One region of the Paenibacillus sp. FSL R10-2778 genome, then DNA from elsewhere that is predicted to be linked to it. Evidence: predicted binding sites of a transcription regulator. Region 1 holds the regulator's gene; each other region holds the start of a gene.

The links. Region 1 encodes LexA, which represses DNA repair genes until DNA is damaged. Its sites were predicted from a motif close to CGAACATATGTTCG; they were not measured.
Region 2: recA (recombinase RecA) is a predicted target of LexA. The motif match lies at 2,965-2,978, and genes of this name have one in related genera.
Region 3: NST40_RS23485 (YolD-like family protein) is a predicted target of LexA. The motif match lies at 6,344-6,357, and genes of this name have one in related genera.

The regions. Positions count from the first base shown of each region.
Region 1 is NZ_CP151956.1:3,829,642-3,839,630, forward strand. Features, by position in the region: gene rnz (ribonuclease Z) at 1-417, opposite strand, end outside; gene metH (methionine synthase) at 561-3,998, opposite strand; gene NST40_RS16975 (FixH family protein) at 4,118-4,543, opposite strand; gene NST40_RS16980 (HAD family hydrolase) at 4,806-5,591, opposite strand; gene NST40_RS16985 (hypothetical protein) at 5,626-6,147, opposite strand; gene NST40_RS16990 (DUF896 domain-containing protein) at 6,197-6,406, opposite strand; gene NST40_RS16995 (LysM peptidoglycan-binding domain-containing protein) at 6,516-6,929, opposite strand; gene lexA (transcriptional repressor LexA) at 7,181-7,807, shown strand; gene NST40_RS17005 (L,D-transpeptidase) at 7,985-8,323, shown strand; gene NST40_RS17010 (hypothetical protein) at 8,474-8,854, shown strand; gene NST40_RS17015 (hypothetical protein) at 9,077-9,655, shown strand; gene NST40_RS17020 (methyltransferase domain-containing protein) at 9,656-9,989, opposite strand, start outside.
Region 2 is NZ_CP151956.1:4,238,404-4,248,392, reverse strand. Features, by position in the region: gene NST40_RS19120 (YajQ family cyclic di-GMP-binding protein) at 118-609, shown strand; gene pgsA (CDP-diacylglycerol--glycerol-3-phosphate 3-phosphatidyltransferase) at 765-1,352, shown strand; gene NST40_RS19110 (competence/damage-inducible protein A) at 1,461-2,747, shown strand; gene recA (recombinase RecA) at 3,048-4,112, shown strand; gene NST40_RS19100 (RecX family transcriptional regulator) at 4,223-4,948, shown strand; gene rny (ribonuclease Y) at 5,268-6,809, shown strand; gene NST40_RS19090 (TIGR00282 family metallophosphoesterase) at 7,021-7,815, shown strand; gene NST40_RS19085 (stage V sporulation protein S) at 8,015-8,275, shown strand; gene NST40_RS19080 (membrane dipeptidase) at 8,397-9,362, shown strand; gene NST40_RS19075 (phosphate propanoyltransferase) at 9,501-9,989, shown strand, end outside.
Region 3 is NZ_CP151956.1:5,205,979-5,215,967, forward strand. Features, by position in the region: gene NST40_RS23440 (cyclase family protein) at 1-168, opposite strand, end outside; gene NST40_RS23445 (TetR/AcrR family transcriptional regulator) at 353-871, opposite strand; gene NST40_RS23450 (2-dehydropantoate 2-reductase N-terminal domain-containing protein) at 1,071-2,096, shown strand; gene NST40_RS23455 (hypothetical protein) at 2,156-2,302, opposite strand; gene NST40_RS23460 (sensor domain-containing diguanylate cyclase) at 2,295-3,887, opposite strand; tRNA gene NST40_RS23465 (tRNA-Leu) at 4,208-4,293, opposite strand; gene NST40_RS23470 (WGxxGxxG-CTERM domain-containing protein) at 4,452-4,928, opposite strand; gene NST40_RS23475 (M15 family metallopeptidase) at 5,004-5,690, opposite strand; gene NST40_RS23480 (hypothetical protein) at 5,808-5,972, shown strand; gene NST40_RS23485 (YolD-like family protein) at 5,969-6,304, opposite strand; gene NST40_RS23490 (hypothetical protein) at 6,519-7,079, opposite strand; gene NST40_RS23495 (PH domain-containing protein) at 7,197-7,685, shown strand; gene NST40_RS23500 (glycosyl hydrolase) at 7,759-9,234, opposite strand; gene NST40_RS23505 (cytidine deaminase) at 9,409-9,825, opposite strand; gene NST40_RS23510 (NucA/NucB deoxyribonuclease domain-containing protein) at 9,932-9,989, shown strand, end outside.

The DNA.
Region 1 (9,989 bases):
CTCAAGTAATGCAGCCTCAACTTTAAAGCTATCATCCTCGAATATAATTCCTCCTGTATGCTCTACAATCTCAATCTTATAAGGAATTCGGGATTGGCTCACAGCTAAGGAGATCTCTAAGTAAGCTTTTAATCCAGGGGGTCCGTACACCGTTAACGGCGCTGTCCCTCCCTGATAACCACGACTTGATAATAGACCTGGAAGACCAAATAGGTGATCACCATGCAAGTGGGTAATGAATAGCTTTTCCAGCTTTCCTAGCCGAATCGGTGAACGAAGAACCTGATGTTGTGTACCTTCCCCACAATCGAACATCCAAATACTGCGACGTTCTTCCAGCAGTCTTAATGTAACGGACGTTACATTGCGTTGTAGCGTTGGCACACCTGCATTAGTACCTAAAAAATATAAATCCATTCTTTTTCCTCCCTTCTGCTTATTGGCTCAACCATCTCTTTTCAATTCTAAACGACCTTCTTCCAGCAAAAAACCCCCCAGTTACGGGAGGTTCCGCTGAAAGGGATACAATCCCCTACAGACCAGGTATATAAATGAAAGAATTACAGCTTCTCTACATTAAAATACTGCGCTTCTGGATGGGCAAATACCATAGCCGAAACGGAAGCTTCGGGCTCCATCATAAAGCCTTCTGTAAGGTGAACACCGATATCCTCCGGAGATAACAACTTAAACAGTGGACCTTGATCTTCTAAATCCGGGCATGCAGGATAACCAAATGAAACACGGATTCCTTGGTATCTTGCCCCATGTCTTTGCTTCATCGTCATATCCGCCGGATCCGGGAAACCCCAAGTATCGCGCATCATATGATGGACGCGTTCCGCCAGTCCTTCTGCCACTTCAAGAGCAACCGACTGCAAGGCGTGTGAACGCAGATAATCTCCGCTTTCTTTCAGCTGAGTAGACAATTCACGTACACCGTGACCTGCTGTTACAACTAGGAATCCAACATAGTCCATAATACCACTGTCAACAGGTTTCAAAAAGTCCGCCAAGCACAGATGAGGCTCTACCCCTTGTCTCGGGAAAGTAAAGGTATGCAGGATCTCGGACGTATTCTGTGGATTATACACTATAATATCATTCCCTTGCGATTGTGCAGGGAAGAATTGATACATAGCATGTGGAGTAATGGTACCCTCTAGCATTGCTTGATGGAGAATATCGTCTACGGTACCCTTCAGTTCAACAGTCCGCTGATCTCCAGCAGCTAATTGGGCTTCTACCGAACCCCGTAACCCCAAATGATGACCCAGCAGCATTTGCATATTCACATAGGGGATAATATGCCCCAATGGATAGTTACGCAGTACGTGGCGTTCTAAATCCGGTGGAACAAATACAGGTGCATCTGGAGATATTTTGGAACGCACTGCTCTGGTTAGTTTCGGCAGTTCTTGCTTAGGCGCCACCGCAACCGCTGCTTCTGCCTCCACACGAATTTCCTCGGCAATCTTCTCCCGTTCTTCAGGGTTCATAAGCCGATTGGCAATATCCAGCCCGTCCATAGCGTCCTTAGCATACAATACTAGACCGTCATATTCTGGACGAATACGGGTCTTCGTAAATTTACGGGTCAAAGCTGCGCCGCCAACCATAATCGGAACATCGATCCCTGCTGTACGTAAATCCTGAGCGGTGAGGACCATCTGCTGAGCAGATTTCACAAGCAGCCCGGACAATCCTATCGCATCAGCTTTTTCTCGACGGAAGGCTTCGATAATGGTCTCTGGTGGTACTTTTATACCCAAATTAATGATCTGATAACCATTATTGGAGAGGATGATCTCCACAAGATTCTTACCAATATCATGCACGTCCCCTTTTACGGTTGCCAGCATAATTTTTCCTTTAACTGCTGTCTCATCCTTCTGCATAAACTGCTCTAGATGATTGACAGAAGCCTTCATAACTTCAGCGCTTTGCAGCACCTCAGCAACGATCAATTCATTATTATTAAATAACCGGCCGACTTCCGACATCCCTGCCATCAGCGGTCCATTGATGATCTCCAGCGGGCCAGATTTAGTCAATGCTTCATTAAGGTCAGGAATGAGTCCTTCCTTCGTACCTTCAACCACATAGGAAGCTAAACGTTCTTCAAGTGACAGGTTGGAAATCTTCTCTTTTTTCTCTACTTTTTTACCACGGAAAGCAGCTACAAAAGCAGAAAGCGTCTCATCATTCGTATTATAAATCAGTTCCTCAGCAAGATGACGTTCTTCAGCAGGAATGGAAGCATACCGCTCCACTTTCTCTGTATTTACGATCGCATAATCCAACCCAGCTTTTGTACATTCATAAAGGAATACGGAGTTCAACACTTCACGTCCCGCTTCCGGCAATCCAAAGGAGACGTTGCTGATGCCCAAGATCGTATGAACACCTGGAAGTGCTTCCTTGATCAAACGAATGCCGTCAATCGTTTCTTTTGCTGAACCGATATATTGTTCATCTCCGGTTCCTACAGGGAACACCAACGTGTCAAAAATAAGATCTTCTCCTGCTAAACCGTACTTATTCACTAGCAAGTCATAGGAGCGTTTAGCCACTTCCAGTTTATCTGTCGCCTTAATGGCTTGTCCCGTCTCATCGATGGTACCCACAACAATAGCTGCACCATATTTATGAATGATCGGCGTCACCAGCTCGAATTTTTCTTCACCATCTTCAAGGTTAATGGAGTTAATTATCGCCTTACCTTGACAGTACTGCAAAGCCAAATCGATAACCTTAGGATCGGTAGTATCGATCATCAGGGGTACTTTAACCTTTTTCACAACCAGTTCTAAGAAAAGCTTAATATCTTCAATCTCATCACGGTCAGGGTCTTGTACACACACGTCAATAACCTGTGCCCCACTCTTCACCTGAGCACGGGCAATTTCTGAGGCTTCCTCATATTTACCTTCGACGATAAGACGTTTAAATTTACGAGAGCCAAGTACATTCGTACGTTCACCAACCATGTATGGGCGGTTGTCGTTCTCAATATAGATAGGCTCAATGCCTGAAAGTGCAGGTGGATGATTACCTGTCAGCGGGCGTGGAGGATATTCAGAAAGTGCTTCCTTCATCGCACGGATATGCTCTGGTGTCGTTCCACAGCAACCCCCTGCAATGTTCAGCCAGCCTTTTTCGGCAAAGGCTGCAATCTTGCGAGCTAAAGAATCTGGAGATTCATGATAATGTCCGTTCTCATCCGGCAATCCTGCGTTTGGATAACAGCTCACGGCTGCGGAGGAGATCTCCGAAAGCGAACGAATGTGATCCCGCATAAACTCAGGACCAGTCGCACAGTTGAGGCCCATAGAGATAGGCTTCAGATGTTCTAATGAGATATAAAATGCTTCAATATTCTGACCTGCCAATGTAGTACCCATTGGTTCAATTGTTCCGGAAATCATAACCGGCAACGTGATGCCAGTCTTTTCAAAAGCATTACGAATACCAATACTTCCAGCTTTAACGTTAAGTGTATCTTGAGAGGTCTCCAGCAGCAAAACATCTACTTTACCGTCGATCAATGCCACTGCTTGTTCCTCATAGCTATCAACTAACTCTTGGAAAGTAACGCCTCCAGTTACTGAGAGCGTTTTTGTTGTTGGACCCATAGCCCCCACGACGTATCGCGGACGGTCAGGTGTGTCATATTTGTCTACTGCTCTTCGAGCCAACTCTGCTGCCGCTAGATTGATCTCACGTGCCCGCTGAGGAATATCATATTCAGCTAGCACAACAGAGGTTGCACCAAATGTGTTAGTCTCAATGAGATCAGCCCCTGCTTCGAGGTACTGCTCATGAATCGTCTGAATGACTTCTGGGCGTGTTAATACCAGCATTTCATTACAGCCGTCCAGCTCATCGCCTCCAAAATCTTCTCCAGTAAGAGGCACCTGTTGGATCATCGTGCCCATTGCGCCATCAAGGATCAAAATCCTTTGTTGTAAGCTTTCCTCAAGTGTATATTTAGCCAACTAATAGTCCCCCCAGTAAAACATTAGAGTAAGTTTAGCAGAATAAAGGAATTTCGAAAAGCCTTCCTTTCCACTCTGCTTTATCTGTTATTGCTCAGTAACCTTTGCGAACCTTTGAATCATGGTTTCACAGACAGCTCTTTGCTAGGCATAGAGTGCTGTGTCCGGGCTGTCACATGTGAAGTGACATTATATTGTCCTTCCTTTTCAAGGGTCCCTTCTGCTTGATAGACTCCTTTACCAATTAGCTTTCCCTTAAGCTCTATTTTCTGTCCCTCATCATTTTTATTCACAATTTCGAACAGAACCTCTTTTGCATCATCTACTGCCTCGTTATCTTGGGTCACCACAGCTTCAAAGGTTACCTTTTGATTTACAACAACTTCTTCAGGACTCCATTGTAGTTCGACTTTGATAGGTTCCATAGACATGTTCATATTCATGTTATGTATTTCTGAATGCTTGGTTCCATTTGAAGAACATCCACCTAGTACTAGAAGTGTTGCACCTAATAATACAGCGACTAATTTCTTCGATCTCATCATTTGGAGCCCTCCCAATCATTATCGAATAATAAAAATCTACCAATTCATGTTATACATCTCCATCTATTATACACATTATTATTGGTTTTTCAGTATTTCGCATCAATTCCGCATTAGTCTTGTGACTTAAATCATTTACTTAAAAATCTAATGAAATCCTTATGTTAGTATGTATGTACAGAAAAGCAGCGAGTTTCTTAGGATCTCAGAAACTCGCTGCTTTTATAAAGTCTTTATGTTGGAGCTAATAGCTCTGTATATCTTACAAGGATTGAACTAGTGGAAGAAGTTCCTCAAGGTGATTGATTTCATGATCCGGATGAATATCAAGACTAGGTGCTCTACCTTTTCTATTAATCCAGACCGTGGTCAACCCTGCTGCCAGCCCCCCACGGATATCCGTTGTCAGCTTATCGCCGACCATAACCGCTTGCTCAGGCGTTACATCAAGAAGCTCTAAAGCATGCAGGAAAATTTCCTTATCCGGTTTGCCTTTACCAAAGCTTCCGGAAATCACAATATGATCAAAGAAAGGAATTAACTCGGGCACACCATCTAGTTTCTCTTGTTGCAATGCAGGACAGCCGTTCGTAAGTAGCAAAAGCTTCACTTGACCCCGTAACTGCTCCAGTACATGCATTGTTTCTTCATAGATGTATGGACGTTTTCTGCGCTCTGCTGCGAATTTAGTTGCCAAGGTCTCAGCTAGTGCTTCGTCTTCCACCCCTAACGCTGCAAGTCCGCGACGCCAAGACTCTTTACGATATACCGGTGCAAGCTGCTCCAATTGACGGAATTCTGGCTGTTCACCTGCCGTAAAGTTAGCCCAGAGTGCTTCATATGGATTAATTCCGATCATCTTTGTAAATGGGAACGTCTCATAAGATTCATACAAGCTACTTGCTTCCTTACGAACTGCAACTTCTAGTTCTTGTGGATCAATCGTATCCCCGGCGGCTTCACAAGCAGAACGAAATGCTTCTTCGACGCTCCGATCATCCCACAGCAATGTATCATCAAGGTCAAATAGTACAGCAGAAATTGGCATTACAGGTCTCCCTCTCCCTTTAACTGGTCTAGTTCTATTCGTGAACTACTTCAATGTTGTGAGCTTTAGCAAATGCTTCTAATCGTGTACTCATCGCATTAGTATCATAGCGATTCATAAGTTTTGTGAAAATCCATTTCGTACGTTTCCCTTTGTGCTTAATGACTACAGCTCCACGCGAAAGGGTGATTTTCTCAATATCTGCAGCTGGAAGTCCGCGTTCGCGATTGAATTTAATAGTGGACAGTCTTGCTTTTTCCACCTTCAAGTACGGACGACGGAAGAACAATAGCGCTGCCAGCAAATAGTACAGTACTACTCCCAGCCAATTAGCCAGCATGCCATTGCCTTTGGCCTGATCAATAGAACCAACTACCCAAAACATAGTGCCAAGTATCACTAACACTACCGGAAATGCAATGTTGCGACCTTTAAAGACTTCGGCATTCTGGGTAGGAGATTTAGAGGCATAAATCGTATCCTTGCCTTGTTTCTTTCTTTGCTTGTTGATTTGCTGTGTGTTGCGTTGAACCATTCTTTCCCAAGAACGGGCCATGTGCGTTCCCCCTAGTCATCCTGAAATATCTATGAAAAGGAACAGCGAGCTAATGTTTAAGCCCCTTGTTACCTTGTTCATGTTCATCGTTATCTACTACTTCAATAGTATTTAATTGTGCTCGGAAGTTATTGCGGATATTCCCCAGGTAAATTTCACGAAGCTTGGCGCGTTCCGCCACTTCCTCTTGATTAAGGCCTACGCTCTTCTGTTTGCGTGCCAATTCGTTAATTCGCGCGACCAACTCATCAATATTCAATACTTTCCCTCCCCCTATAAATTAATTCTAACTCTGCCATGAGAAAAAGAGCTTGTCAAGGTCTACTCCCTGCAAGCTCTACTGGTCATTCTATTATGTTCTCAGAAAATTAATAAATAGGTAAAGTAAGTATGTCTCCAGCGTTAATTTGACTACTCTTAATCCCACTTGAACGTTTAATTCCTTCTATATAAACAACTGTCTTCATATCAGCTGGTTTATTCTTAAGGGCAATACTCCATAGTGTATCTCCACGTTCAACCACAATCCGCTTCTCTTCCTTCATTATAGTCGTCGATCCTGCAAACACATTTCCCACTACTGTTAGGCCAGATAATACTAGCACGAAAATCAATATTAACTTAATAAAGAAATCTTGACGGAACAACGAAATCATCCCTCCAAGCAAACGTTCCGTTATCTCTTTCACCTTAGCGGAATTACGGGCAACGTCATTATGTCCTATAGATTCAACCACTGGGGCCTTGTCGTAGATGCTGCGGTATGTACTGTATTTTAGCATAATCATCATCCTCCAAACACTTGTTCTTACTTTCGAATTTATAATAACACGAACATGTGTTTTGTTCAATACTATTTCAGAACAATTGTTCTCTTTTTTTTGAGAGACTCAAGCGGTTCATTTTATTATCATTTGTCTACCATTTTTTAACTCTAGCAGATTAATATTTATAATAGTTAGAACTTATGTTTGTGCGAACGGTAGTTCTATGTTATAATTTTCCCAAACATTACTATATGGGGTTGATTCCAATGTCAAAGATTTCAAGTCGCCAGCTGGCGATCCTGGAATTTATACGAAGCGAAGTCCGCAGCAAGGGTTATCCACCTTCCGTCCGGGAAATTGGAGAAGCTGTTGGCCTTGCTTCCAGCTCCACAGTTCACGGTCATTTGGACCGGCTTGAGAAGAAGGGACTTATTCGTCGAGATCCAACGAAGCCACGTGCAATAGAATTACTAGGCCAAGAGGATTCAGAGAATGTTCACCAATTCGCGCAGACCATCTCACGGATTCCTGTCGTAGGTAAAGTTACCGCCGGGGTACCAATCACTGCTACAGAGAATATCGAAGACTACTTCCCACTTCCTACTCACTATGTAGGTGACAACAAAGTATTTATGCTGTCTGTCATGGGTGATAGTATGGTGGACGCAGGCATTATGAATGGTGACTATGTGATTGTTCGCCAACAACAAACAGCGGACAACGGAGATATCGTTGTAGCCATGACCGAAGAAGATGAAGCAACCGTTAAGACCTTTTACAAGGAACGTGATCATATACGGCTTCAGCCGGAGAATCCAGCTTATGAGCCGCTTCGCCTTAATCGCGTAACTATTCTCGGAAGAGTCATCGGATTGTTTCGAGATATCCACTAAGTATGCACTTCTAACATAAAAGGCTGTTCCGCATATGCGGAACAGCCTTTTTTCTACGTTTTTTTGCTTTCCAACCACTTACGAACAATTGTTCCCAATGGCTAAAATGGCCATTTTCTATGAATAACCCTTTAGGCGTTCTGCTCATATCCTAATTAGAAAGGAGTGTTGCGTATAATGCCCAACTACCGAATTATTGTAGATCTGACCCAACGAATGTTATATCTTCTGGACAATGATATTGTGATTAGAGGTTTCCCTGTCGGCATCGGTAAGATGTTAACCCAATCCCCAGTGGGTGAATTCACTATTATTAACAAACAACCCGACCCAGGGGGTCCCTTCGGTGTTTTTTGGATGGGACTGTCTAAACCACACTACGGAATTCATGGAAACAATGACCCTTCCTCCATTGGGAAAGAGGTGTCCCACGGCTGCATCCGGATGTACAACGAGGATGTGTTAGCACTCGCTGCTATTGTCCCTATAGGCACACGAGTAACGATAAGAAATTAAATTCGAATGGAGGCTCGGCAACCCCCAAATCACATTAAAAAATGGGGGTCATTACATAAGTAAGTATTTTTTCATTAGCATACTAGGAGTTTGGTGATTATATGTCGAATATTGTTAACAGGATTGCAAATTGAAAAGGATGTGTTTAGTTTGAATAATTCAAAAATTAGAACCCTCGTCGATTTTAAAGTCGATGCACTGGGTAAGCTGTCCGGTTTACTTTTAAATGATGAACAAGCTAGTGGAAAAAAAGTGAATTTGCTCACCTCTTTTGGCAGCATTCAGGGAATCGTCTCTCCAACCGTCTCCAACAAAGAGGATGTATTTGATTTAAAATCTTTGATGGATGATGTAATTGTAGACGAATACATATCTTATTTGGGAGCAGAACACCCTGATAAAAATTTCAGCTATAACTTTGTTGTCCTCAATGACGTTACTGTAAGACCTTATGCTAGTTATGGGACTCCGATCGAATACAAACAGCTGATTGTTTATACCGATCATATCACTGCCTTCAATTTTCTATAGGTTTACATAATCACCTTAAAAAGCACTCTTTCAGCAACCCCCAATTTTGCATCATTTGCAGAATCGGAAGGTTTCTCTGGGTGCTTTTTTTGGGTTAATCGTGAAGTCGATCCTATAATTCCACGAATTTCCCTTTTAAAAGATACTAGTGGAGATCATTCAGGCATATCTTTCAATAAGCAACAATTTGAGTCTAATGAAATAACTAGGAGGTGTGATTATATGCTGATTATCCTGATGTACTTATTTGCTATTTTAGGAGTTGTTTTAATTCTAAGTGCCGCCATTATAAAATTGAAAACGCTATCTGCTTCATCTGAAATTTCTAAGCTAGTTAATGCGACCTCATCTTTTAACATCAGCTTCACCAAAACATTCATTCCCCCCAATCAATCTCACTTGATCGCACTTAACGAGCCTAATAAAAAATTAGCAATTGGCACCAAAAATCCGAAGAGTAACAAAAAAGCAGTAGCAAAGCTATACTCATTTGATAATGTAATGGGATCCGAGATTGTGGTTAACGCACTTACCCTTTCAAAAGTATCCAAAAGACATCAAAACAGCAAAACTACTGCAACAAGTGCAGATATTAACATCCTTAAGGACACCGATGAAGAAGCTAATGTGATTGAAGAGCTTACGCTTAAAATATATATGAACAGCAAAGAAACGCCTGTGTATTGTATCTCCTTCTTGCCGGGTTTATTGCCTATTCGACAATCCGACAACCAGTACAAGGAAGCTTTCTCCCAAGTACAGCAATTGCATGCACTGTTCAGGTCAATCGTCTCTGAATAATTAAGTTGCTTTTTGCGCAATAAGATGTGTGAAAATAGCAACGTCCTTGTATGGAGATAAACTGCTTAACTTAAGCTCTAGCTCCACCATTTCTACATGCCATTGCTCATCCATTTTTATTTCATTATCCACGATATATCCGTAGATATTATGTATTCCGTATATACTTCTAATCTCATAACCACACTCCGCGAGCCATTCCACTAATTGATCTTTTGTATAGATGGTAATGTCTGTTTGAATAATGCCGCTATATTCCTGCGTGTTTCCAATACTGTCTATAGCCCCCATAGGATCTTTATTCATAACGGCTTTTTTCATCACTTTTGCCACT
Region 2 (9,989 bases), 410 kb from region 1:
TAGTGGGGCTGTTTTCTATGTCGGGTGAGCTACATAATGATTTATCCAAAATTAGACTTAATAGTACCATTCTCTTATAATAGTAGCAGACTAATTGTATAAAGGACGTGGAGTTTAATGAGTTCAGAATGTTCATTTGATATTGTATCCAAAATGGATATGCAGGAGTTAACGAATGCTATTCACCAAACAGAGAAAGAGATCGACAACCGCTTTGATTTTAAGAACAGCAAAAGCAGTCTGAAGCTGGAGAAAGATGCACTTATTATCGCCTCTGAAGACGAATATAAGCTCAACGCTGTTATTGATATTTTACAATCAAAGATGGTGAAAAGAGGCATTACCCTAAAGAATCTGGATTTCGGTAAAGTAGAACCGGCTTCCCTGGGATCTGTACGTCAACGTTTAGGGCTTAAGCAAGGCATTGATCAGGAGAATGCGAAAAAGATTAATATTCTGATTCGTGATTCAAAATTAAAGGTGAAGAGCCAGATCCAAGGGGATCAAATTCGTGTGACCGGTAAGAGCCGCGACGATTTGCAGCAGATTATTCAGATCTTGCGTAAAGCTGATTTGCCGCTGGATCTACAATTCATGAACATGAAATAGAATTTTGTGCCCCGCAGTGCTTATTAGCACTAACAACGCGGGGTGCTTTCTGTTTTTTTGACACCTATTTATTGCTATAATATACTTGCTTAAGTAGAAATGGATTAGCCTGATTTAGGCAATTTGTATGAACGATTTAGGGGAGGAAAACTTCAGTGAATTTGCCCAACCGCATCACGCTAGCTCGTATTTGCCTGATCCCGATTATGATGTTTTTTTTACTGGTGGATTTCAGTTTTTATCCAGAACCGATACATTGGGGCTCGTTTCAGCTATCTGTTAATCATTTGGTAGCAGCTGTAATCTTTTTGCTTGCGGCCAGCACGGATGGAATAGACGGCTACATTGCTAGGAAATATAATATGGTCACCAATCTCGGTAAACTCCTTGATCCACTTGCGGACAAACTGCTGGTATCTGCAGTTCTGATTTCACTTGTGGAGCTGGGCAGATGCGATTCATGGATTGCTATTGTAATCATCAGTCGTGAGTTTGCAGTCACCGGACTTCGCCAGATTGCATTGCTAGAGGGAAAAGTGGTTGCCGCCAGCAAATGGGGCAAGATAAAGACGGTTGTACAAATTGTTGCGATCTCACTGCTGTTGTTGAATAATTTCCCATTTCAATTTGTCAGTATTCCTGTAGACGATATTGCTATTTGGGCCGCAGCGCTGATCACTATTTATTCTGGAATTGATTATTTTGTGAAGAATAAGGATCTGCTACAGCTGCATAATGCGTAAGCATGTAAGCTGGATATACAAGGAAAGGTAATAGGTGAAGCACCTATTACCTTTTTTGAAATCCAAAAGCAGTGTACCTACATTATAACGAGGAGGCGAAAGCCAGGTATGAAAGCGGAGATTATTGCAGTAGGGACAGAGCTTTTGCTCGGTCAAATCGTGAATAGTAATGCCCAGTTTTTGTCTATAGAGCTAGCTGCCATCGGGATCGATGTATACTTTCAAACCGTTGTCGGTGATAACAGCAGCCGCCTGCAGCAAGCCATCGAGATCGCTCAGAGTCGGGCCGACGTTATTATCTTTACGGGCGGAATTGGCCCCACTGAGGATGATCTGACTAAAGATGCACTGGCTGCATCGCTAGGTAGAATGCTCCATATTGATCGTTTGGCGATGGATCATGTACAACGTTTCTTTGATGATCGTAAGATCGTTATGACCGAAAATAACCGCAAACAGGCACTTATAATTGAAGGAACTACACCGTTGCCGAATGAAATCGGTCTTGCGGTTGGGATTGCTTTTGAGCATGAGAAGAAATATTATATTGTGCTTCCAGGTCCACCTCGTGAGATGAAACCGATGTTCGTAGATAAAGCAGTACCGTGGCTACAGCAGCACGCCTTGACGAACGAAACACCGCTTTATTCAAAAATGCTCAAATTTGCCGGCATCGGAGAATCACTGCTGGAGGACAAGCTCATCGAACTGATTCGCAGTCAGACGGATCCAACGATTGCTCCGTATGCCAAAGAGGGAGAGGTAACTGTTCGTATTTCGACAAAGGCCCCTTCTGAGCATGAAGCTACAAAAAAGCTGGAGATACTGGAACAACAAATCAAGGAGATTTTGCCGGAACATTTGTATGCGAACATTGATGTGCCGCTGGAGCAATTGATTGTGGATTGGATGGCGGATGCCGGCCTGACCTTAAGTGCGGCAGAGAGCTGCACCGGAGGTTTGCTGATGGAGAGCATAACAAATATTCCAGGCAGTGCATCGATGTTTGCCGGCGGAATCGTCTGCTATTCGAATGACTTAAAGAAAAAGCTACTGAATGTGCCAAGTGCTTATTTGGAGGGACCCAATGCTCCTGGAGCCGTAAGTCGAGAAGTTGCCGAGGTGTTGGCTGACCAAGTGAGAATGATTGCAGACAGCGATTTCGGCTTATCTGTTACGGGTGTGGCTGGACCGGGTTATTCTGAGCGCAAGCCTGTTGGACTTGTATTTATCGGCTTGGCTGAACGGGGACGTAAGACAGAGGTCTATGAGCTTAATCTTAAAGGTACACGGGAAAATATCCGGTTGCGTACTGTAAAGGCTCTGCTGTATCGTCTGTGGCGGAGACTTGAGGAACGCAAGGTGGAGACACCTCTTGAGGGTTCAGACTTGTAATGGGAGATTAGCCCAGTTATAATAAACACATACGGAAGAACCGTGGCACTGAGATTTCTTTGCTGCGGTTTTTTGTATATTTGCAGAGATTTTGATCACGATGGCTACTCATGATCATAAGTCGTTGATGTCCGGTGAAGTGGGGAATTTAACTAACTTCTATCTCCGGAGGGAGGCTTACAATAAAAGGGATAAATAACGCCCAAGACAAAAAAAACGAATGTATGTTCGAAAAAAAGCTTGGCAAGACCTTAAAAACACGTTATTATATTACTATAAACAGTGAAGGAAGTGGTCTGATTGTCAGATCGTCGTGCAGCGCTTGATATGGCGCTTCGTCAAATAGAAAAACAATTTGGTAAAGGTTCGGTAATGAAACTGGGAGAATCCACGCATATGCAAGTGGAAGTTGTACCTAGCGGATCTTTGGCACTTGATATTGCGTTAGGTATAGGCGGACTTCCAAAGGGACGTATTATTGAAGTATATGGACCGGAATCTTCAGGTAAAACAACAGTTGCTCTTCATGCTATTGCAGAAGTGCAAAGACAAGGCGGACAAGCTGCATTTATCGATGCCGAGCATGCGCTTGATCCGAAATATGCACGTAACTTGGGCGTAAATATCGATGAATTGCTGCTTTCTCAGCCAGACACGGGTGAACAAGCGCTGGAAATCGCCGAAGCACTTGTTCGTAGTGGAGCCGTTGATATTATTGTCGTTGACTCCGTTGCTGCTTTGGTACCTAAGGCTGAAATTGAAGGCGATATGGGTGATTCCCACGTCGGATTGCAGGCTCGCTTGATGTCTCAAGCACTTCGTAAGCTTTCTGGTGCCATTAGCAAATCCAATACGATCGCTATCTTTATCAACCAGCTTCGTGAGAAGATCGGTGTTATGTTCGGTAACCCTGAGACAACTCCGGGTGGTCGTGCATTGAAATTCTACTCTTCTGTACGTTTAGATGTACGTCGCGTAGAGAGCATCAAGATGGGGAACGATGTGGTTGGTAACCGTACTAAGATCAAGATTGTGAAGAATAAAGTAGCTCCTCCATTTAAACAGGCTGATGTTGATATCATGTACGGTGAAGGGATTTCCAAAGAGGGAAGTCTTGTAGATATCGGTACTGAAATGGATATCGTGAATAAGAGTGGTGCATGGTATTCCTACGAAGGCGAGCGTCTCGGTCAAGGTCGTGAGAATGCTAAACAGTTTTTGAAGGAACATCAGGATATAGCCCTTATTATTGAGAATAAGATCCGTGAAGCAAGTAATTTATCCACTATTGTTGCTGCGCCGAAGAATGAAGATATTATTGCAGAGCAAGAAGAAGAAGAGAAATTGCTTCTCGAAATCGAATAGTATATTAAGCAATAGGACGCCCTGTGATTGATTGTTGCAGGGTGTCTTTTCTTAACAAGTAATGAAAGTAAGACGATAACCGATCTATTGCTATGAGGTGACAAACAACTATGGTAATACAACTGGATTTTGAAGCAGAAGAACAAGATGAGCAGGTGTTATCTGATTTTCCTGAAGGAGAACTCTTAGAGATCACTAAAGTAGAACGTCAAAAGAAATCTGACCACCGTTATATCATACATTTCGGAGCATATAACATGACTGTGCACGAGGACGTCATGATTAAATATCGAATGATTACTGGTAATTCTTTTATGAAGGCTGATTTGTTGGAAATTGTTGTAGCTGATGAGCGTCAACGAGCTTATGTAGAAGGCCTCCGTTATCTAGAACGTAAACCACGCACCGCTATGGAAATGACTCGCCGTTTACGCCAGAAGGAAATAGGAGAGACTATTATTGCGGAAGTGGTGCAGCGGCTGCAGGAGGAAAGACTTCTTGATGACCCTTTATATGCTAAGCAATGGGCAGAGCAACGAATAGCGAACCAGCGGAAAGGGAAGATGTGGATTCGACAAGAGCTACGTGAGAAAGGGATTGACAAAACCCTTATATCGGAAGCTTTGGAGAATATTACTCCTGAACAAGAGCTGGAGAGCGCACTCGAAACTGGGCGCAAGAAATGGAATCTCATCCGTGGAGAAGCTTCAGATAAGCGAAGAAAGACTGGAGCCTTCCTTATGCGCCGTGGATTTTCGGGCGATATGGTTCGCCAAGTGATCAATACTTTACTTGCGGAAGACAATTATGAAGGTGAAGATGAGGAGTTTTACTAGAATCACTGATTCTCTTGACATTAATGCGTATATCGACTCTCTTGACAATGTCTTTTTATAAATAATAAAATATAACATGAATCGGCATAAAATTAGAATCCTTTTTCCTTCCCAAAAAGGAGACTGTTTTAAACGGTTCACGTACAACTCATATGAAATGTAATCGCCGGATAAGGCGGGCAGTGTGCATGTGCAGCATGTGCAGTATGGCAATCGGTTGTTTACCGGTTTTTTGTATGGTGATGAACGGATAGTTAAACAACTGCACAATTCCCAGGGATATACCTTGGAGAGGAACCAACGAGGAGGTGAACAGATGCTGGAATCATGGATCTGGGTCATTATCGTTCTCGTTGTAGCTGCAATATTCTTTGGGTTCGGTTATTTTATTCGTAAATCCCTTGCAGAAGCTAAAATCCAAAGCGCAGAAAGAGAAGCCGTTGTCATCGTTGAGAATGCGAAGAAGGACGCTGAGGCGCTGAAGAAAGAAACAGTATTGGAAGCTAAGGACGAAGTCCATAGAATCCGTACTGAAGCTGAGAAAGAAACTCGTGAACGTCGGAATGAAATCCAACGGCAAGAGAGACGTTTGCTGCAAAAGGAAGAATCTCTGGATAAAAAAATGGAATCGCTTGAAAGAAAAGAAGAACAAGTAGCTAACAAAGAGAAACGAATTGATGAAACCCAACAGCAAATTGATGTTATTTACAAAAACCAAGTCACTGAATTGGAACGTATCTCCAATTTAAGCATCGAAGATGCAAGAAGTATCATTCTTAGCAATGTTGAGCAAGAAGTTCGCCATGAAACGGCACAAATGATCAAAGAAATTGAACAGCAGGCGAAAGAAGAAGCGGATAAGAAATCCCGTGAAATCATCACACTCGCTATCCAACGCTGTGCAGCTGATCACGTAGCGGAAACAACGGTTTCAGTTGTTACGTTGCCGAATGAAGAGATGAAAGGTCGGATTATCGGTCGTGAAGGCCGTAATATTCGTGCTTTGGAAACTCTTACAGGTATCGACCTCATTATTGATGATACGCCGGAAGCAGTTATTTTGTCAGGATTTGATCCAATCCGCCGTGAAGTGGCCCGTACGGCACTTGAGAAATTGGTGGCTGATGGACGTATTCACCCCGCTCGTATTGAAGAGATGGTGGAGAAATCCCGCAAAGAAGTGGACGAACGGATTCGGGAATATGGTGAACAAGCTACTTTCGAAGTGGGCGTTCACGGTTTACATCCAGATTTGATCAAGATTCTGGGGCGTCTGAAATTCCGTACAAGCTATGGTCAAAATGTATTGAAGCACTCCATGGAGGTTGCTTATTTAACAGGACTGATGGCCGGTGAGCTTGGGGAAGACATCGTGCTTGCAAAACGTGCAGGATTACTCCATGATATCGGCAAAGCGCTGGATCATGAAGTGGAAGGTTCGCATGTTGAGATCGGCGTTGAACTAGCGAAGAAATATAAAGAACATCCGGTTGTTATCAACAGTATCGCATCTCATCATGGAGACTGCGAAGCTACCTCGGTTATTGCTATGTTGGTTGGTGCCGCTGACGCATTGTCGGCTGCTAGACCTGGTGCTCGCCGTGAAACACTGGAAACGTATATTAAACGTCTAGAGAAACTGGAAGAAATCTCAGAGTCATTCGAAGGCGTTGAGAAATCATTTGCTATTCAAGCGGGCCGTGAGGTGCGCGTGATGGTACAGCCAGAGAAGATTGACGATGCAGAGGCATTCCGTCTTGCTCGCGATATTACGAAGATGATTGAAAGTGAACTGGATTATCCAGGACATATCAAGGTTACCGTTATTCGTGAGACACGGGCTGTTGAATACGCTAAATAGGCAATAAGTAGATAACATACGCTTCGGAAATAACGATATTTATGATCGTTTCCTGGTACATGTTTCTGCTAGGAATATAAGGTTAAAGGATAAGATATAACTTATACTTTCTTATATTTGATGAAAATTGGCCCCTAAGCGGGGCCTTTTTTCTTTTAAATATGAAGACTTATCCGCTAGATGAAGAGGTTAAGATTAGGAGGAGAGAAACATTAAAGTACTATTCATTGGAGATATCGTAGGTAGTGTAGGCAGGAAGGCACTTCGGGAGATGTTGCCCTCATTAAAAAGCAAATATCAACCACATATAATTATAGTTAACGGTGAAAATTCTGCTGCCGGTAGAGGTATTACCAAAGCGATCGCAAATGAATTTTTTAACTGGGGCGTTCACGGAATCACCATGGGCAATCACACATGGGACAACAAGGATATCTTCGAGTTTATTGACGATGAGGCTCGGATTATCCGTCCTGCTAATTTTCCTCCAGGAACTCCGGGAAGAGGATATACAGTTGTTAAAGGTAACGGCAAAGAGCTGGCTATAGTTAACCTGCAAGGCCGCACATTTTTGCCTGCGATTGATTGTCCCTTCCGTGTGGGTGAAGAAATTGTGGAAGAGCTACGTCGAGATCATAAATGCATTCTCGTTGATTTCCATGCAGAGGTTACCTCTGAGAAAATCGCCATGGGCTATTTCATGGATGGTCGCGCATCAATTGTAGTAGGGACCCATACTCACGTTCAGACGAATGATGATGTGATTTTGCCGGGTGGAACGGCTTACTTGACCGATGCGGGCATGGTTGGTTCAAGCGAAGGGATTCTGGGTATGGAAAGAGATGCAGTACTTTATAAGTTCACTACACAGCTTCCAGCACGATTTGTTGTTGATGAAGGCAAGTGGCAGCTTCACGGTTTATTTGCAGAGTTAGACGAGAGTACTGGCGCGGCTACCCGTCTGGAGAAAATACGGCTACGTGAAGATGAATGGGTAATGAGCTAGTAGTAGGATAAGATAAGTGATTTTCCGGGTAAATTCGCCGAATAAGGGTAAAGTGTGATATTTATTATATCGAAAAAGAGTATCTATTGTACCATTTTCTCCAGAGTAGTCCGCAAAAAGAAGGAATTATTTCTTCTCTCGCGAATAACATCTAAAGTAGTGGAAGAACACCATTATTTTCCCAGGGGAGGTACTTACTATGGATGTATTAAAAGTATCAGCTAAATCCAATCCAAATTCCGTCGCCGGCGCTTTAGCAGGTGTTCTTCGTGAACGTGGATCGGCCGAATTACAAGCTATTGGAGCTGGAGCACTGAATCAAGCAGTCAAAGCAGTTGCCATTGCCCGGGGATTTGTTGCACCAAGCGGAGTAGATTTGATCTGCATTCCGGCATTTACAGACATTGTGATTGATGGAGAGGATCGAACCGCGATTAAATTGATTGTAGAACCCAGATAATAGAAGCATAGAACGGATGAACCTGTTTACTTATGTAAACAGGTTTTTTGCTTTTGATATATAGTCTGGCGTTTTTAAGCATAGAATCTGGAATAGGGCTGCATGAAAGCGAGGGCTTGGGATGAGAACCGATAAGCTACAGGTTGCGGATTTTCATTGTGATGTTCTGAGTAAAATGCAAGCATCACCGGATATGGATTTTAAGAATGATCCTCGGCTGGATGTTACCGGAGATCGGTTGGTAGCGGGCGGTGTGGAATTGCAGATTTTTGCAATATATCTTTCGGCAAGTAGAGGTAGACCTAGCTTTGAGAATGTTTTAGGACAAATTGATTTGTTCCGGCAAAAAATAATAGGCGCAGAGAGCCTTCAGTGGCTGCGTTGGAAGGAGGAGGTAGGAAAACGAACAGCTGGAGCATCCCCATGGGGAATGCTCTCTCTGGAGGGTGTAGACGGTCTAGAAGGGAACTTGTTTTATGCACAGCTCTGCTTTGAGCTTGGCGTGCGGTTTTTGGGAATCACTTGGAATTATGCCAATTGGGCAGCGGATGGTGTTCTGGAGCAGCGCAACGGCGGATTTACGGAAAAAGGGCGAATGCTGATCGAATGGTGCAACGACAGTGGAATGCTGCTTGATGTGTCGCATTTGTCTCAGGCAGGTTTTTGGGAGCTAGCCGACTTAAGCACACGTCCGTTTATAGCTTCCCATTCGAACGCCGCAGCAATCTGTGGGCATGTTAGAAATTTAAATGATGAACAGATTAAAGCTTTGATTGCAATGGACGGAAGAATGGGCCTGACCTTTTATCCGTGGTTTGTATGTGATGATGGAAAAGCTCGTATGGATGATTTATTAAAGCATATTGATCATGTATGTAGTCTAGGTGGCGAGAAACATATGATGTTTGGTTCGGATTTTGACGGCATTGACACTTGGGTAGAGAACATGGAGCATCCGGGAAAATACCCTGAGCTCGCGGAGCACCTGCTTCGTTACTATCCAGAAGCTTCCGTAAAAGGTTGGTTATATGAGAATGCGGTCTCCTACCTGCGCACAAACTTACCTTCTCAGGTGTCTAAATCATGACAATCCTGCTCTAAAAGTATGAATTGTCGAAAAAAAGGCCCTCGTTATGATGTGGGGCTTTTTATTTTTGGTTAAGAAGATGTATAATGGTTAATGGCTTGTACAGATACTAGAGAAAATACAAGGAGTGACTTTACTATGAGTAAGACTGTACCCGTAGGTGTGTCGGCTAGACATATTCACCTTACGCAAGAGCATGTGGAGGCTTTGTTTGGCCCAGGATATCAACTAACGGAGTTCAAACCCCTCTCTCAACCAGGACAGTTTGCAGCAAATGAGCAAGTAGCAGTTATCGGCAGCAAAGGTAAATTTGACAAAGTAAGAATTTTGGGACCTGCTCGTCCGGCTTCCCAATTAGAAATTTCCCGTACTGACTCCTTCGCACTTGGCGTGAAAGCTCCAGTTCGCGAATCTGGAAATATTGATGGAACACCTGGCATTACGCTTAAAGGACCTGCTGGCGAAGTAGAATTGGAACAAGGCGTTATCATCGCCGCTCGTCACATTCACTTCCATACTTCTGAAGCTGAAGCTTGGGGCATTGCTGATAAGCAATTGCTTAAAGTTCGCCTCGGAGGCGACCGTGGTCTCGTATTGGAGAACGTAATTGCACGCGTATCAGACAGC
Region 3 (9,989 bases), 1.4 Mb from region 1:
TGGTGCATCGACATGGGTACCAGCATGAAGATAAATGCTTAACACACTTCCGTTCCATTCATCTCCTTTAATCAAGCGCTCTCTAGGATCTAATTTCACTTCTGGTAATCCTGGAAAAATAGGCATTCCTTCATAAATTGGGTAACCAATTTCGACGAATTTTGAAATAGTAACACGCTCCTATAGATCACATAATTCCCCTCTACGTATACTCATTTTTTTGTACAGGAATTGTGCTGGTCCGATAATGTAACGATAATATTACAGCTTAAAGTTGTTGATAAATAGTACATTATTGCAGTAATTATTATATAGCTTCCTAAAATGCCACTCTTAGTGTGTATTTTTCAAACTATTTGTTCTGATGACCCAAAGAATAAATTATATTGGCAATGGTTTGCGGACTTTCTCCACCATTGGACTCGAGCCACTGATTAATAACTCCAATAGATCCATAAACCTTGTAAGTGAAAGAATAGTCCCTTAGAAAGGGTTCGTTCCAATTTTGTTCAAGTAAAACTCGTGTTAAAAATTCACTTTTTCCACTCTCTGAAATTAGAAGCTGATACATGGTTTTCTTATCTTGAATAATGTTTAACAGTTTGACCATGGATTCTTCAGATGTGCAAGGACTGCCTCCTTCTTGTAATGCTTCCACCAATTCTTTATTAAATTCATTCTGCATCACTTCAAATAATTCAAAAGGATCTTTGTAGTGCAAATAAAAGGTGCCACGGTTGATATCAGCGTAGTTACATATTTCAGTGACCGTTATTTGAGGTAACTTTTTAGTTTCTAATAAAACCAGGAAGCTCTCTTTAATGAGATTAATCGTATATTTAGTTCTTCTGTTATTCTTGGTTCCAACCATATGCTCCTCCTGTTCTATCCTTTCAACATAATAGATGTAATCTGTTTACTTCATAACATTTACAAAGGTATTGATTATTGTGATTGTTCAGACGTATAGATTATACTGACAACACGACATTAAATCAACACATGTCCACTTAATGAGGAATTAATAAGCCAAAATCTATTTTTATATAATACAAGGAGATGAACTAACAATGACAATCACTTCAGATAAAACAAACATTCTTATAGTAGGTGCAGGAGCAGTAGGTTTCTCTGTAGGTTACCATCTACACTTATCAGGCACCGATGTTACCTTTCTTGTACGAAAAGGACGAAAAGCAGACTTCGCTCCTCCTCAGAAACTATATTGCTATGACGATGCTACATTGAAAGATTTTAGCAACTTTAATGTCATAGAAGATATAGAAGAAATAGAACCTCAGCAGTATCAATTTATTATTATTACATTGGACGGAAATGTGAGCCGTTCACCAGAAGGCGTAGCTACGTTATCCAAATTGGGAGATGTCGTTCGTAATTCTAAAACTACGGTGATTATGAGTGCGTTTGGAAGCGGGATTCGTGAACATTACATTCAGTACATGAGAATTCCGGAAGACCAGCTGTTAAGAGGAATACTGGGTACGTTAAGTCATCAATCCAAGGCTGATTTGCCTGTGCATGCACCAACAGACCCCAAACTCATTAACCAAGCCATTGTCTGTTACAAACATCCGGCGAACAAGGTCGGTTTCCAGGTCGAGAACAATAATAAATCAGCTGCCAAACAATTTAGCGCACTGTACAATAACTCTGGGGTCTCACGCTGTGGTCAAGTAAGTCCGGCGATGTTCAATATTTACTCTAGTATAGGTTTTCCTGTATACGCTGCTTGTGATATCGTAGGTTGGCCTAAATTCTCAGCCGTTATTGCAAATAAAGATCTTTGGCAGCTCGCTTGCCGTGCTCAGGGTGAAATAGCATCCCTGCCCAAGCATGGTCTAATCGGTAAGATTATGAGTTTTGTGATGGGGCCACGCATGACAGCAAAAATACATCTCAAAATGGAACAAGATATGCTGCCGCTAGATTATCAAGCATTCAATCGTTTCCATCATGGGGGTAAAGTGAAGGCTCAGGATGTAGAATCTATACGGAATTCGATTGTAGAGGGAGAACTTCAAGGCCGGCAGATGAAGGCTTTAAAGGAATTATTGCAACGTGTTGAACATAAATAACATTCACACAAAAAAACAGTATTTCATCAAAGATGAAATACTGTTTCCGCTCCGAACATTCATAATAGCGAATAACATTTTCCTTGTTCAGCTTGGAAGGTTACACTTTCGTCCTTTGCTGCCCGCTGACTTGGGCCACCCGTGCTGATGTGCAGCATTCGGTCAGCCCACACATGGCAGGTCTGCGTAGCCATTGTTTCAAACATCAGCGACCCTCGTCTGGTTTCTTCCCCTGCTCTTGGCCAAGTATAACGCCTGATCCGCCTTCTCCAGCAGCCCCTCCCGCTCCAATGTATGAAAAGGATAATGGGCGATTCCTAGAGAGATTGTAACCTGTGTCTCGATTGGCCCCCTGCTTTGTTCCATTGCCCGCCGGACTCTTTCAGCTATGATGAAAGCTTCCTCAGGTCTTGTGTGGGCTAGCAAGATGATGAACTCTTCACCGCCGTAGCGGTAGCAAACATCGTCTGGACGAACCGAGGTAACTATAACTTTGGCTACATGTTTCAGCACTTCGTCGCCGATGAGATGACCGTAAGTGTCGTTCACGAGTTTGAATTTGTCTACATCCAGTACAATGAGCGAAAACGGTTGTCCTGAGTCAATCCACTGACTCATCGTATACTCTAACGATCTCCGGTTCATTAGACCGGTCAGAGCATCCGTCGTAGCCTCTTGGGTCAGTTGATCCGTCTGCTTCTGAATATCCGTCATGGCAAGCAACACAGCCTTGGTCAGCAGATCTGCCTCTCGGCTCCATTGCGGCTTCGCTTCTGGCAATTCAATCTTCTCCTTGCCCATTCTGCTCACCAGATTTGCCAGGTACACAAAAGGCCGGGCCAGCTTGCGTGCTACGAGAATGACGCCCATCAGGAGGATAATGAACGGAAACAACGAATACCAGAGAATGGTCCGAAGGTGCCCCATCAGTTGATGATGGATGACACTAATCGGCGAAACGACCACAATTCCCCATCCGTTGGCTGGAACGCTGGAGTATCCGGCAAGCATTTCAACGTCACGGGTGTTACGCACTTGCTGTTCCCCACTCTCCCCATTCATGAGTTTCTGCGCAACCTTGTTATTGCTGACATCCTCCCCAATGAGCTGCTTATCCGGGTGGTACAACAGATGCCCACTTGAATCCACAATATAATAATAGGAGCCAGAATCGTCCACGTTATTGTCGCCAAAAATCATAGACAAAATATTGTTCTCCTGCAGATAAAATGTGCCGCTCAAAATACCGCGATATGTACCATTCTTGCTAAAAATCGGCTGACTCATAAAAACGATTAGTCTCTTTGTGGTTTGGGTCATGTAGGGGGAGGATATGTAAGGTTTTTTTAACGCCAGAGCTTCCAAACCGACCTTAGAAGTAATATGGTTTCCTGCTGACCCCAAACTAGCCGGTACTACATTGCGGATCAGCCCGTCGGCATCGAGCACGGCGATAGAATTGAAGTAATTGCTACTATTGCGCATCAGTTCCAAATTATCATCCACTTGCTTCGGCGTTGAGGTTTCGTCATCGGAGAGTATGTCAGCACTGTATTCCAAACTGCTGCGCATGGACTGAAATAAGGAATCCATTGTTTTGGTCATTCGGTCAGCGTTGTAGTAATTCAGATGGAGTGTAGTCTCCATCAATGATTGTTTTTTGGACTCGTAAGAGCCAATCAGAAGAATGCTTGAGGTTAGTAGAACCACCAGCGTAACCAAGCCCGTAAGCAGCGATGTAAGACTGAGCTTTTTACTTTGACCCGGGTCGGCTCTTCTCAGTGTAAGCAAACTTTAACCCTCCTTGGTTCTTGAAAACTAGATTAATCAATAATACAACAAATTAAGATGTTATTCGACAGTAATCAAAAGGCTCGGATCTCTCATACCACTGTGCGTACCGTTTGATATACGGCGGTTCATGAAATCTTCCATATTAAAAAAACTCCTCTCCAAAGCTTGCGATTAGACAAGCACTGAAAAGGAGTGTTATCAACCTGATTCTGTGAGCTCGGATGTGATTCCAAGACACACAGAACCTTTAGCTTTTGACGGAAGTTTTACTCAAGAAAAACAAAAAAAACCTTGATTTCTCAAGGTTTTCACTATGATGCCGAGGACGGGGGTCGAACCCGTACGGTACTCACGTACCGCAGGATTTTAAGTCCTGTGCGTCTGCCTGTTCCGCCACCCCGGCATATTATGTGTTGAAGCTTCATACGTTGTTCACATATAACGCGACAAGAAATATAATATCATGAATATCGATAACGCGCAATCCTTTTTCGAAAAAATTTATTCACAATAAAAATAACCCGTTCAGCCAGAACCGATACGGGTTATTATAAACGCGGATTATCTACGCTCGTCACTTCTGCTTCTCATTCCGGCAAGACCCAAAAGTCCAAGCAGACCGAGCCAGCCCCAATTAGATCCTTTGTTAGTTGCAGCATTCGTTGTTGTACTAGTTGCACGGTATTTGCCGGTCTGTGTGGTGTTGGTTGCCGGGTTGACAGTGCTGTTGGTTCTGTAGTTATTTCGGGTGTCATTGTAGTTATTGGTGTTGTAGTTGTTAGGTCTGTAATTATCATCGATGCGGATCTTATCTTTCATAATGCTCTCATGCTGATTCAGCGTTCCCGTGGTGCCGTTCATTAAATTGCCTTCCGTGTTCATCATCCGAGTGTGTTCCGCAGTCCCATCCATCCCGGTATTCGCGGCTGGGATACCGCCCAATGCTGCTGATCCCACGGCATTTGATGCATAGCTAGCTCCCATTAGACTCATTGATAATACAGTACCGCATGCAAGGCTTGTTATCAGCTTGTTCACAGTGTTATGCCTCCCTTTAAGGTTAGTTATCACTGATAATTTCCCCTTGGACGGCACTGTCTATGCATGGTGGTTTTACTCTTTTACTACATTAACTGTCTTAGTCACAGCATCATAAGTAACCTTTGCTCCAAGCGCCTCAGCCAGCGCACGTATGGGTACATAGGTTGTTCCGGTATCGAGAACGCCATCGGTAAGCTTGCGGCCGTTTAGGTTAATGGTCACTGTAACGTCTTTGTTCACCTGATCATCCCCTCCGGTAATCTTTTTTAAAGCCTCTTTGGCTTGGTCCGTCGTTGGACGTTTACCTGCCCGAAGTTGATCTATAGTTAAACCGAAAGTCATTTGCAGATGTGAATAATCTTTAAAAGAGGTCCAGTCCCCGCCCCATTCTAAACCAAGCCGCTTAGCCTCCTGTACAACCTCTTGCCAATCTGCTGTCTTATCCTTATCACCATCACGATTGATATCCCAAGAAAGGCTAGTGCCATTCGGCAGCAAAAGCGCAAAATCAAACGCAAGACCATAATTATGATAGCTGGTACCGCCTTTAGCGTTGGTAACTATCGGTCCTGGTTTGCTTCTACCCTGCGCATACAAAGCATTTTGCTCAGCAATGGTCCGTAGACCCTGAGTAATAACGATAGGGACTCCTCTCGCATGGCTTTGCTGAATCAAAACATTCGCACCTGCCGCCAAGACAGGATGAAGCCCGACCAGACGCGCCGCGGATTTTTCCCTCAATTGCTCCAAAGTCAGCATAGAATCACCCCTTTGGTATATTCAATGATGCCTTTGCCCTATTTGCCTGTACCCCTGTCCCCCTTAGGATGATTTCCACAAAAAAGGACAAAATATTTAACGAAAGGTGGGAGACATATGGATATTCATAGCGATAGCTATAAAGTTGCAGCCCTTAGTGAACAGGAAGAAGCACTGGAAATTATTCGGAATGCTGAAGCTTCCATTGCACATCTGACCGGTAATCCTACCGTTACCTTAATCGCTTATGAGAAAAGCGAAGGCAACGGTTCTCAGCATTAAACGATGTAGACCTCGACAATATCATCCACATCGATCCACTTCCATTCCTCCGCCCACTGCAGCTTAAACTCACGCGAGTGGGTGTGAATGGAAGTCACAAAACCACTTAACATCGTATTTTCAAAAGGGTCAAAAAGAACAACTGTCACTCGTACATGACTCCGCAACGACAAAGCCAGTGTACATTCAATCTCCTCCAGCTTCTGCTCATCCAGAATAGGCTTGATGCGGCGCAGCGTTTCCCGTTCATCTCTTATAATTCGTATCTTATGCTCCGGCAGCATCATGCGGCTGCTTTCCCACAGCCCGTTTTTCTCCAGCTTTTTGCCCATGGTAACCCCTCCTTAATTATATATCTATTCCTCTAAACACGAACGTATGTTTGTATTATATCCGCATCTTCGCATATTAATCAATAATCAGGAAAAAGATACCTTTTTAAGGGTTACTCTTTATTCAAAAGATGTATATTAATGTATATCTATTCAAGATAAAATTCGCAGCAAAAAAACGCTGACAGATAAACTGCGCAGCGCCTGATTTGATTTATTCTTGAACAACGTCCCCAGACTCTGAGGTAGCCTGACCTTCGGAGTCTATAAGTCCTGTTGCTTCTCTTGCCTCGTTAAGCTTGGAAATACCGAATAACATCGCTACATCAGCGTTCTGATTCAATTCATTAAATTGCTCAGCCGTAACGTTTGCGGAATCAGCACCTTGAGAGGCCTCTTCTTTTAAAGAATAAGCACTTTCAAAGGCAACTTTAGACTCTTCGAGCAACTTACGAATGTCTTCAGGCAAGCTGGAGGAAATTTTTACTTTCTCGGCTTGATTCGATAAATCTGTTGCGGTACTCTGGAATTGCTTAATTTTCTTCTCCAACTGCTTGTCCGTGAGTTCTCCTGCTGAATAACCCGCAATGGCTTCGTTGAACTCCGCTAAAGAAGTTTTTCCTGACTCTTCAAGTTTAGACATTTCATTGTAGAAGTTTTGCACGGTCTCCTGCACTTCTTCCTCCGTGGCAGGTGCCGATGAAGTTGAATTATTGCTGCAGGCGCTAAGGATGACAGTCATCATCAGCATTCCTATTAGTAAAGCTTTTTTCATTATTTATCCCTCCACTTAACAGGATAATGTCGGTTTGTGTAAAGCGCAAATGAAATATATGTAAAATGACTGTTATGTTATAATTATTTTAATTGTGATCAGGAAAGGAGAGTATTTATGCCTTATTGCACCACCTGTGGAGCGGAATACAAGCAGGGCGCTAAATTTTGTGGAGAATGTGGAACCAGCCTTGACGGTACCGCTCCAGTAACCGCTCATCGACCAGCAGTAGATAATCATGTCATTCAAGAAGTCGTGCTCTGGAAAGGCAAACCTGCCGGCATCTCGGATCGACTCAAAGGAATCGTAGGACTTAACACAACTTCATATACCATTACAAGTCAGCGTATTATGGTAAAGACCGGACTTATCGGTAAAAATGTTGAAGAAATCGAATTGCTGCGCGTACGCGATTTATCCGTAAAACAGTCTATCATGGACCGGATGCTTGGCATTGGATCATTAACTGTATTTTCTGATGATGCCTCAGCGCCTCAGCTTCTTTTTCGAAAAATCCATGATGCCCAAACCGTCAAAGATGTTCTGCGCAAAGCCGTTCGTGACGAGAAGATCGCCAACAACATTAGCTACCGCGAGCAAATTTAAGACGTTCATACGTAAAAAGGCCCCGGAAAACCGGGGCTTTTTGCTTGCGCTTGCACACTTGAAGTACTCTTTTTTAAGGAAGATAAAATGCCCCCGCTGGGATAACCCCCTTGATCTGGCTCGGACTCTCCCACTGCAAAACAACCCGGGCGTCGCCCGCATTCTCATAATACTCCACCTTTATTTCATACGGCTTACCTGCAATCAGGTTTATACTCCCTTTTCGTTCCTGGCCGCTCTGATTCACCCAACTATCAATGACTAGCCCGCCATCAATCCATACCCGTATCCCATCATCAGAGTAGGAATAAATGGTATACACCTCGCTAAAAGCAGCCGTCAGCTTCCCACTCCACCGCACAGAGAATGCATCTACACGAATGGCAGGATCAGGTGAACCTTGTCTCCATGAAAAGTTAATATTGGCATCCGTTCGCAACAGTGCAGGCGTGCCGCTAAGCGTCATGTTATTGTAATATTGGCCACAGAGTCCACTCTCCAGCACACTATCCCCGATAGCAGCGAAAGCGGCGGCCTCAGCAGCATACTCCTCTCGTGTGAATACCATTTTGTCGTTCATAAAAGCTTTTATCACAGCGTCGGTATTCTTCTCATAGAGGAGTTTCCCCCAGGTCAGCTGATAAGACCATTTGGGCTGTGTTTTGGACAACAGTTCAGCAGACGGAAGCTCTCCATTCTCACCAATCGCAATCAGCTTGCCACGACCCAGATCCCATAAATTATCATAATGACTAATCTTGAAATCCGCGTCATAAATGTCGAGCGCCAGCACATCTACCTTATCACTGCCCGGATAGTATTCTGCCGGCTCATCACACCACTGATTTTTTGCGTTTGGACTCCAAACCCACAATAAATTATGCAGCTTATGATAATTGGTAAAACGATCGAACATAAGGCTCCACAATGCAGCGTAATTGTTCTTTTGCCCCCACCAAAACCATCCACCATTCATTTCATGATACGGCCGCCAAAGTACAGGAACCCCTGCGTCATTAAGCTTTTTCAGCGACAGGGCTATCTTATCCAGATCAGCTAACAGAGCATTATACTGGGTGGTACCTGGGGTTATATATTTATCAAAATCAGCATTGCTTAGGCTCGTATTTACATTCCCCCAAGTTGGCGCTGTCCCCGGTAATGCAGCGTGATAACACATCGTTACAATCCCGCCGGCCCTAGACCAGCGTATCGCACTGCTGACGACCCAATTCCGTTGATTGTCAATTAGAGCCTGTGACTGATTATTGATTGCTCCCAGCTCGTAGCCATGCAGCGCAGCATATGCCCCGCTGGTATTTTTAAGCTTCTCCATGAGCTCGTCTGCACTTTCCAAATAATCATGTTGGCCGCTTATCACACCCTTTCCCTGCAAGTAATAGAGGGTATTCAGCAATAGCTGAGCCGAGGACGACAGCCCCGAATCCGCCGGAGCCATTTGTAATCTGCGAAAAGCCATCTGCCACTGCACATCGCCCACGAACCTTGATGCTGAATCAACCATCTGACGAATAATCCGCTGCTCCATCTATTCTCACCATCCTTTTAAATCTTTTTAAGTTATAGTATGGGGACAATAATGACATGAACTCAGCGAATGGACATGAAGTTGTAAAATAAGTTGGGACGATATAAGGAACTGCTGAATAAATTCACGGCTCAACAAAAAAAGGAGCTCCGCGGCTCCTCATTACTTTTTTTCTTATCTCGTGTACCTTAAAGGCAATAGCTCAGTGATTTCATATTTAGCTAATCGGTCATCCTCCGATACAATTATCTTGCAGTCTATTCCATAATCCGCAATTAACTCTCGGCACATGCCGCAGGGAGAGACTACTTTAATCTCTTTTTCCTCGCTGTCTGGGTCAGAATGCCTTACCGCAACAATCGTATCAAATTCCTTATAACCTTCGGATATCGCTTTGCCAATCACCATCGCTTCTGCACAGACTGTAATCCTCCCCATGCTGGCTTCCACATGTACCGCTGTAAAAATCTCTCCTGTTTTAGTACGAAGCGCTGCACCCACATGGTGCCGTCCCCATTCATAACGCCTGGTAATTATATCTTCGGCAGCCGTAATAAGCGTCTGATCCTCAATGGTAATTATGTACTCCATATCCAGTTCCGTCCTCCTTTATTTTACCTAATTATATTAAATCGCACTGAATTATGATATAAGATATACTATTTTAAGTGCCAAAAAAGGAGGAGCAGATTTGAAAGTGAAAAAATGGATCTCCAGTCTCATCATTGTTGCATTACTTGCTTTGGCTAGTTACT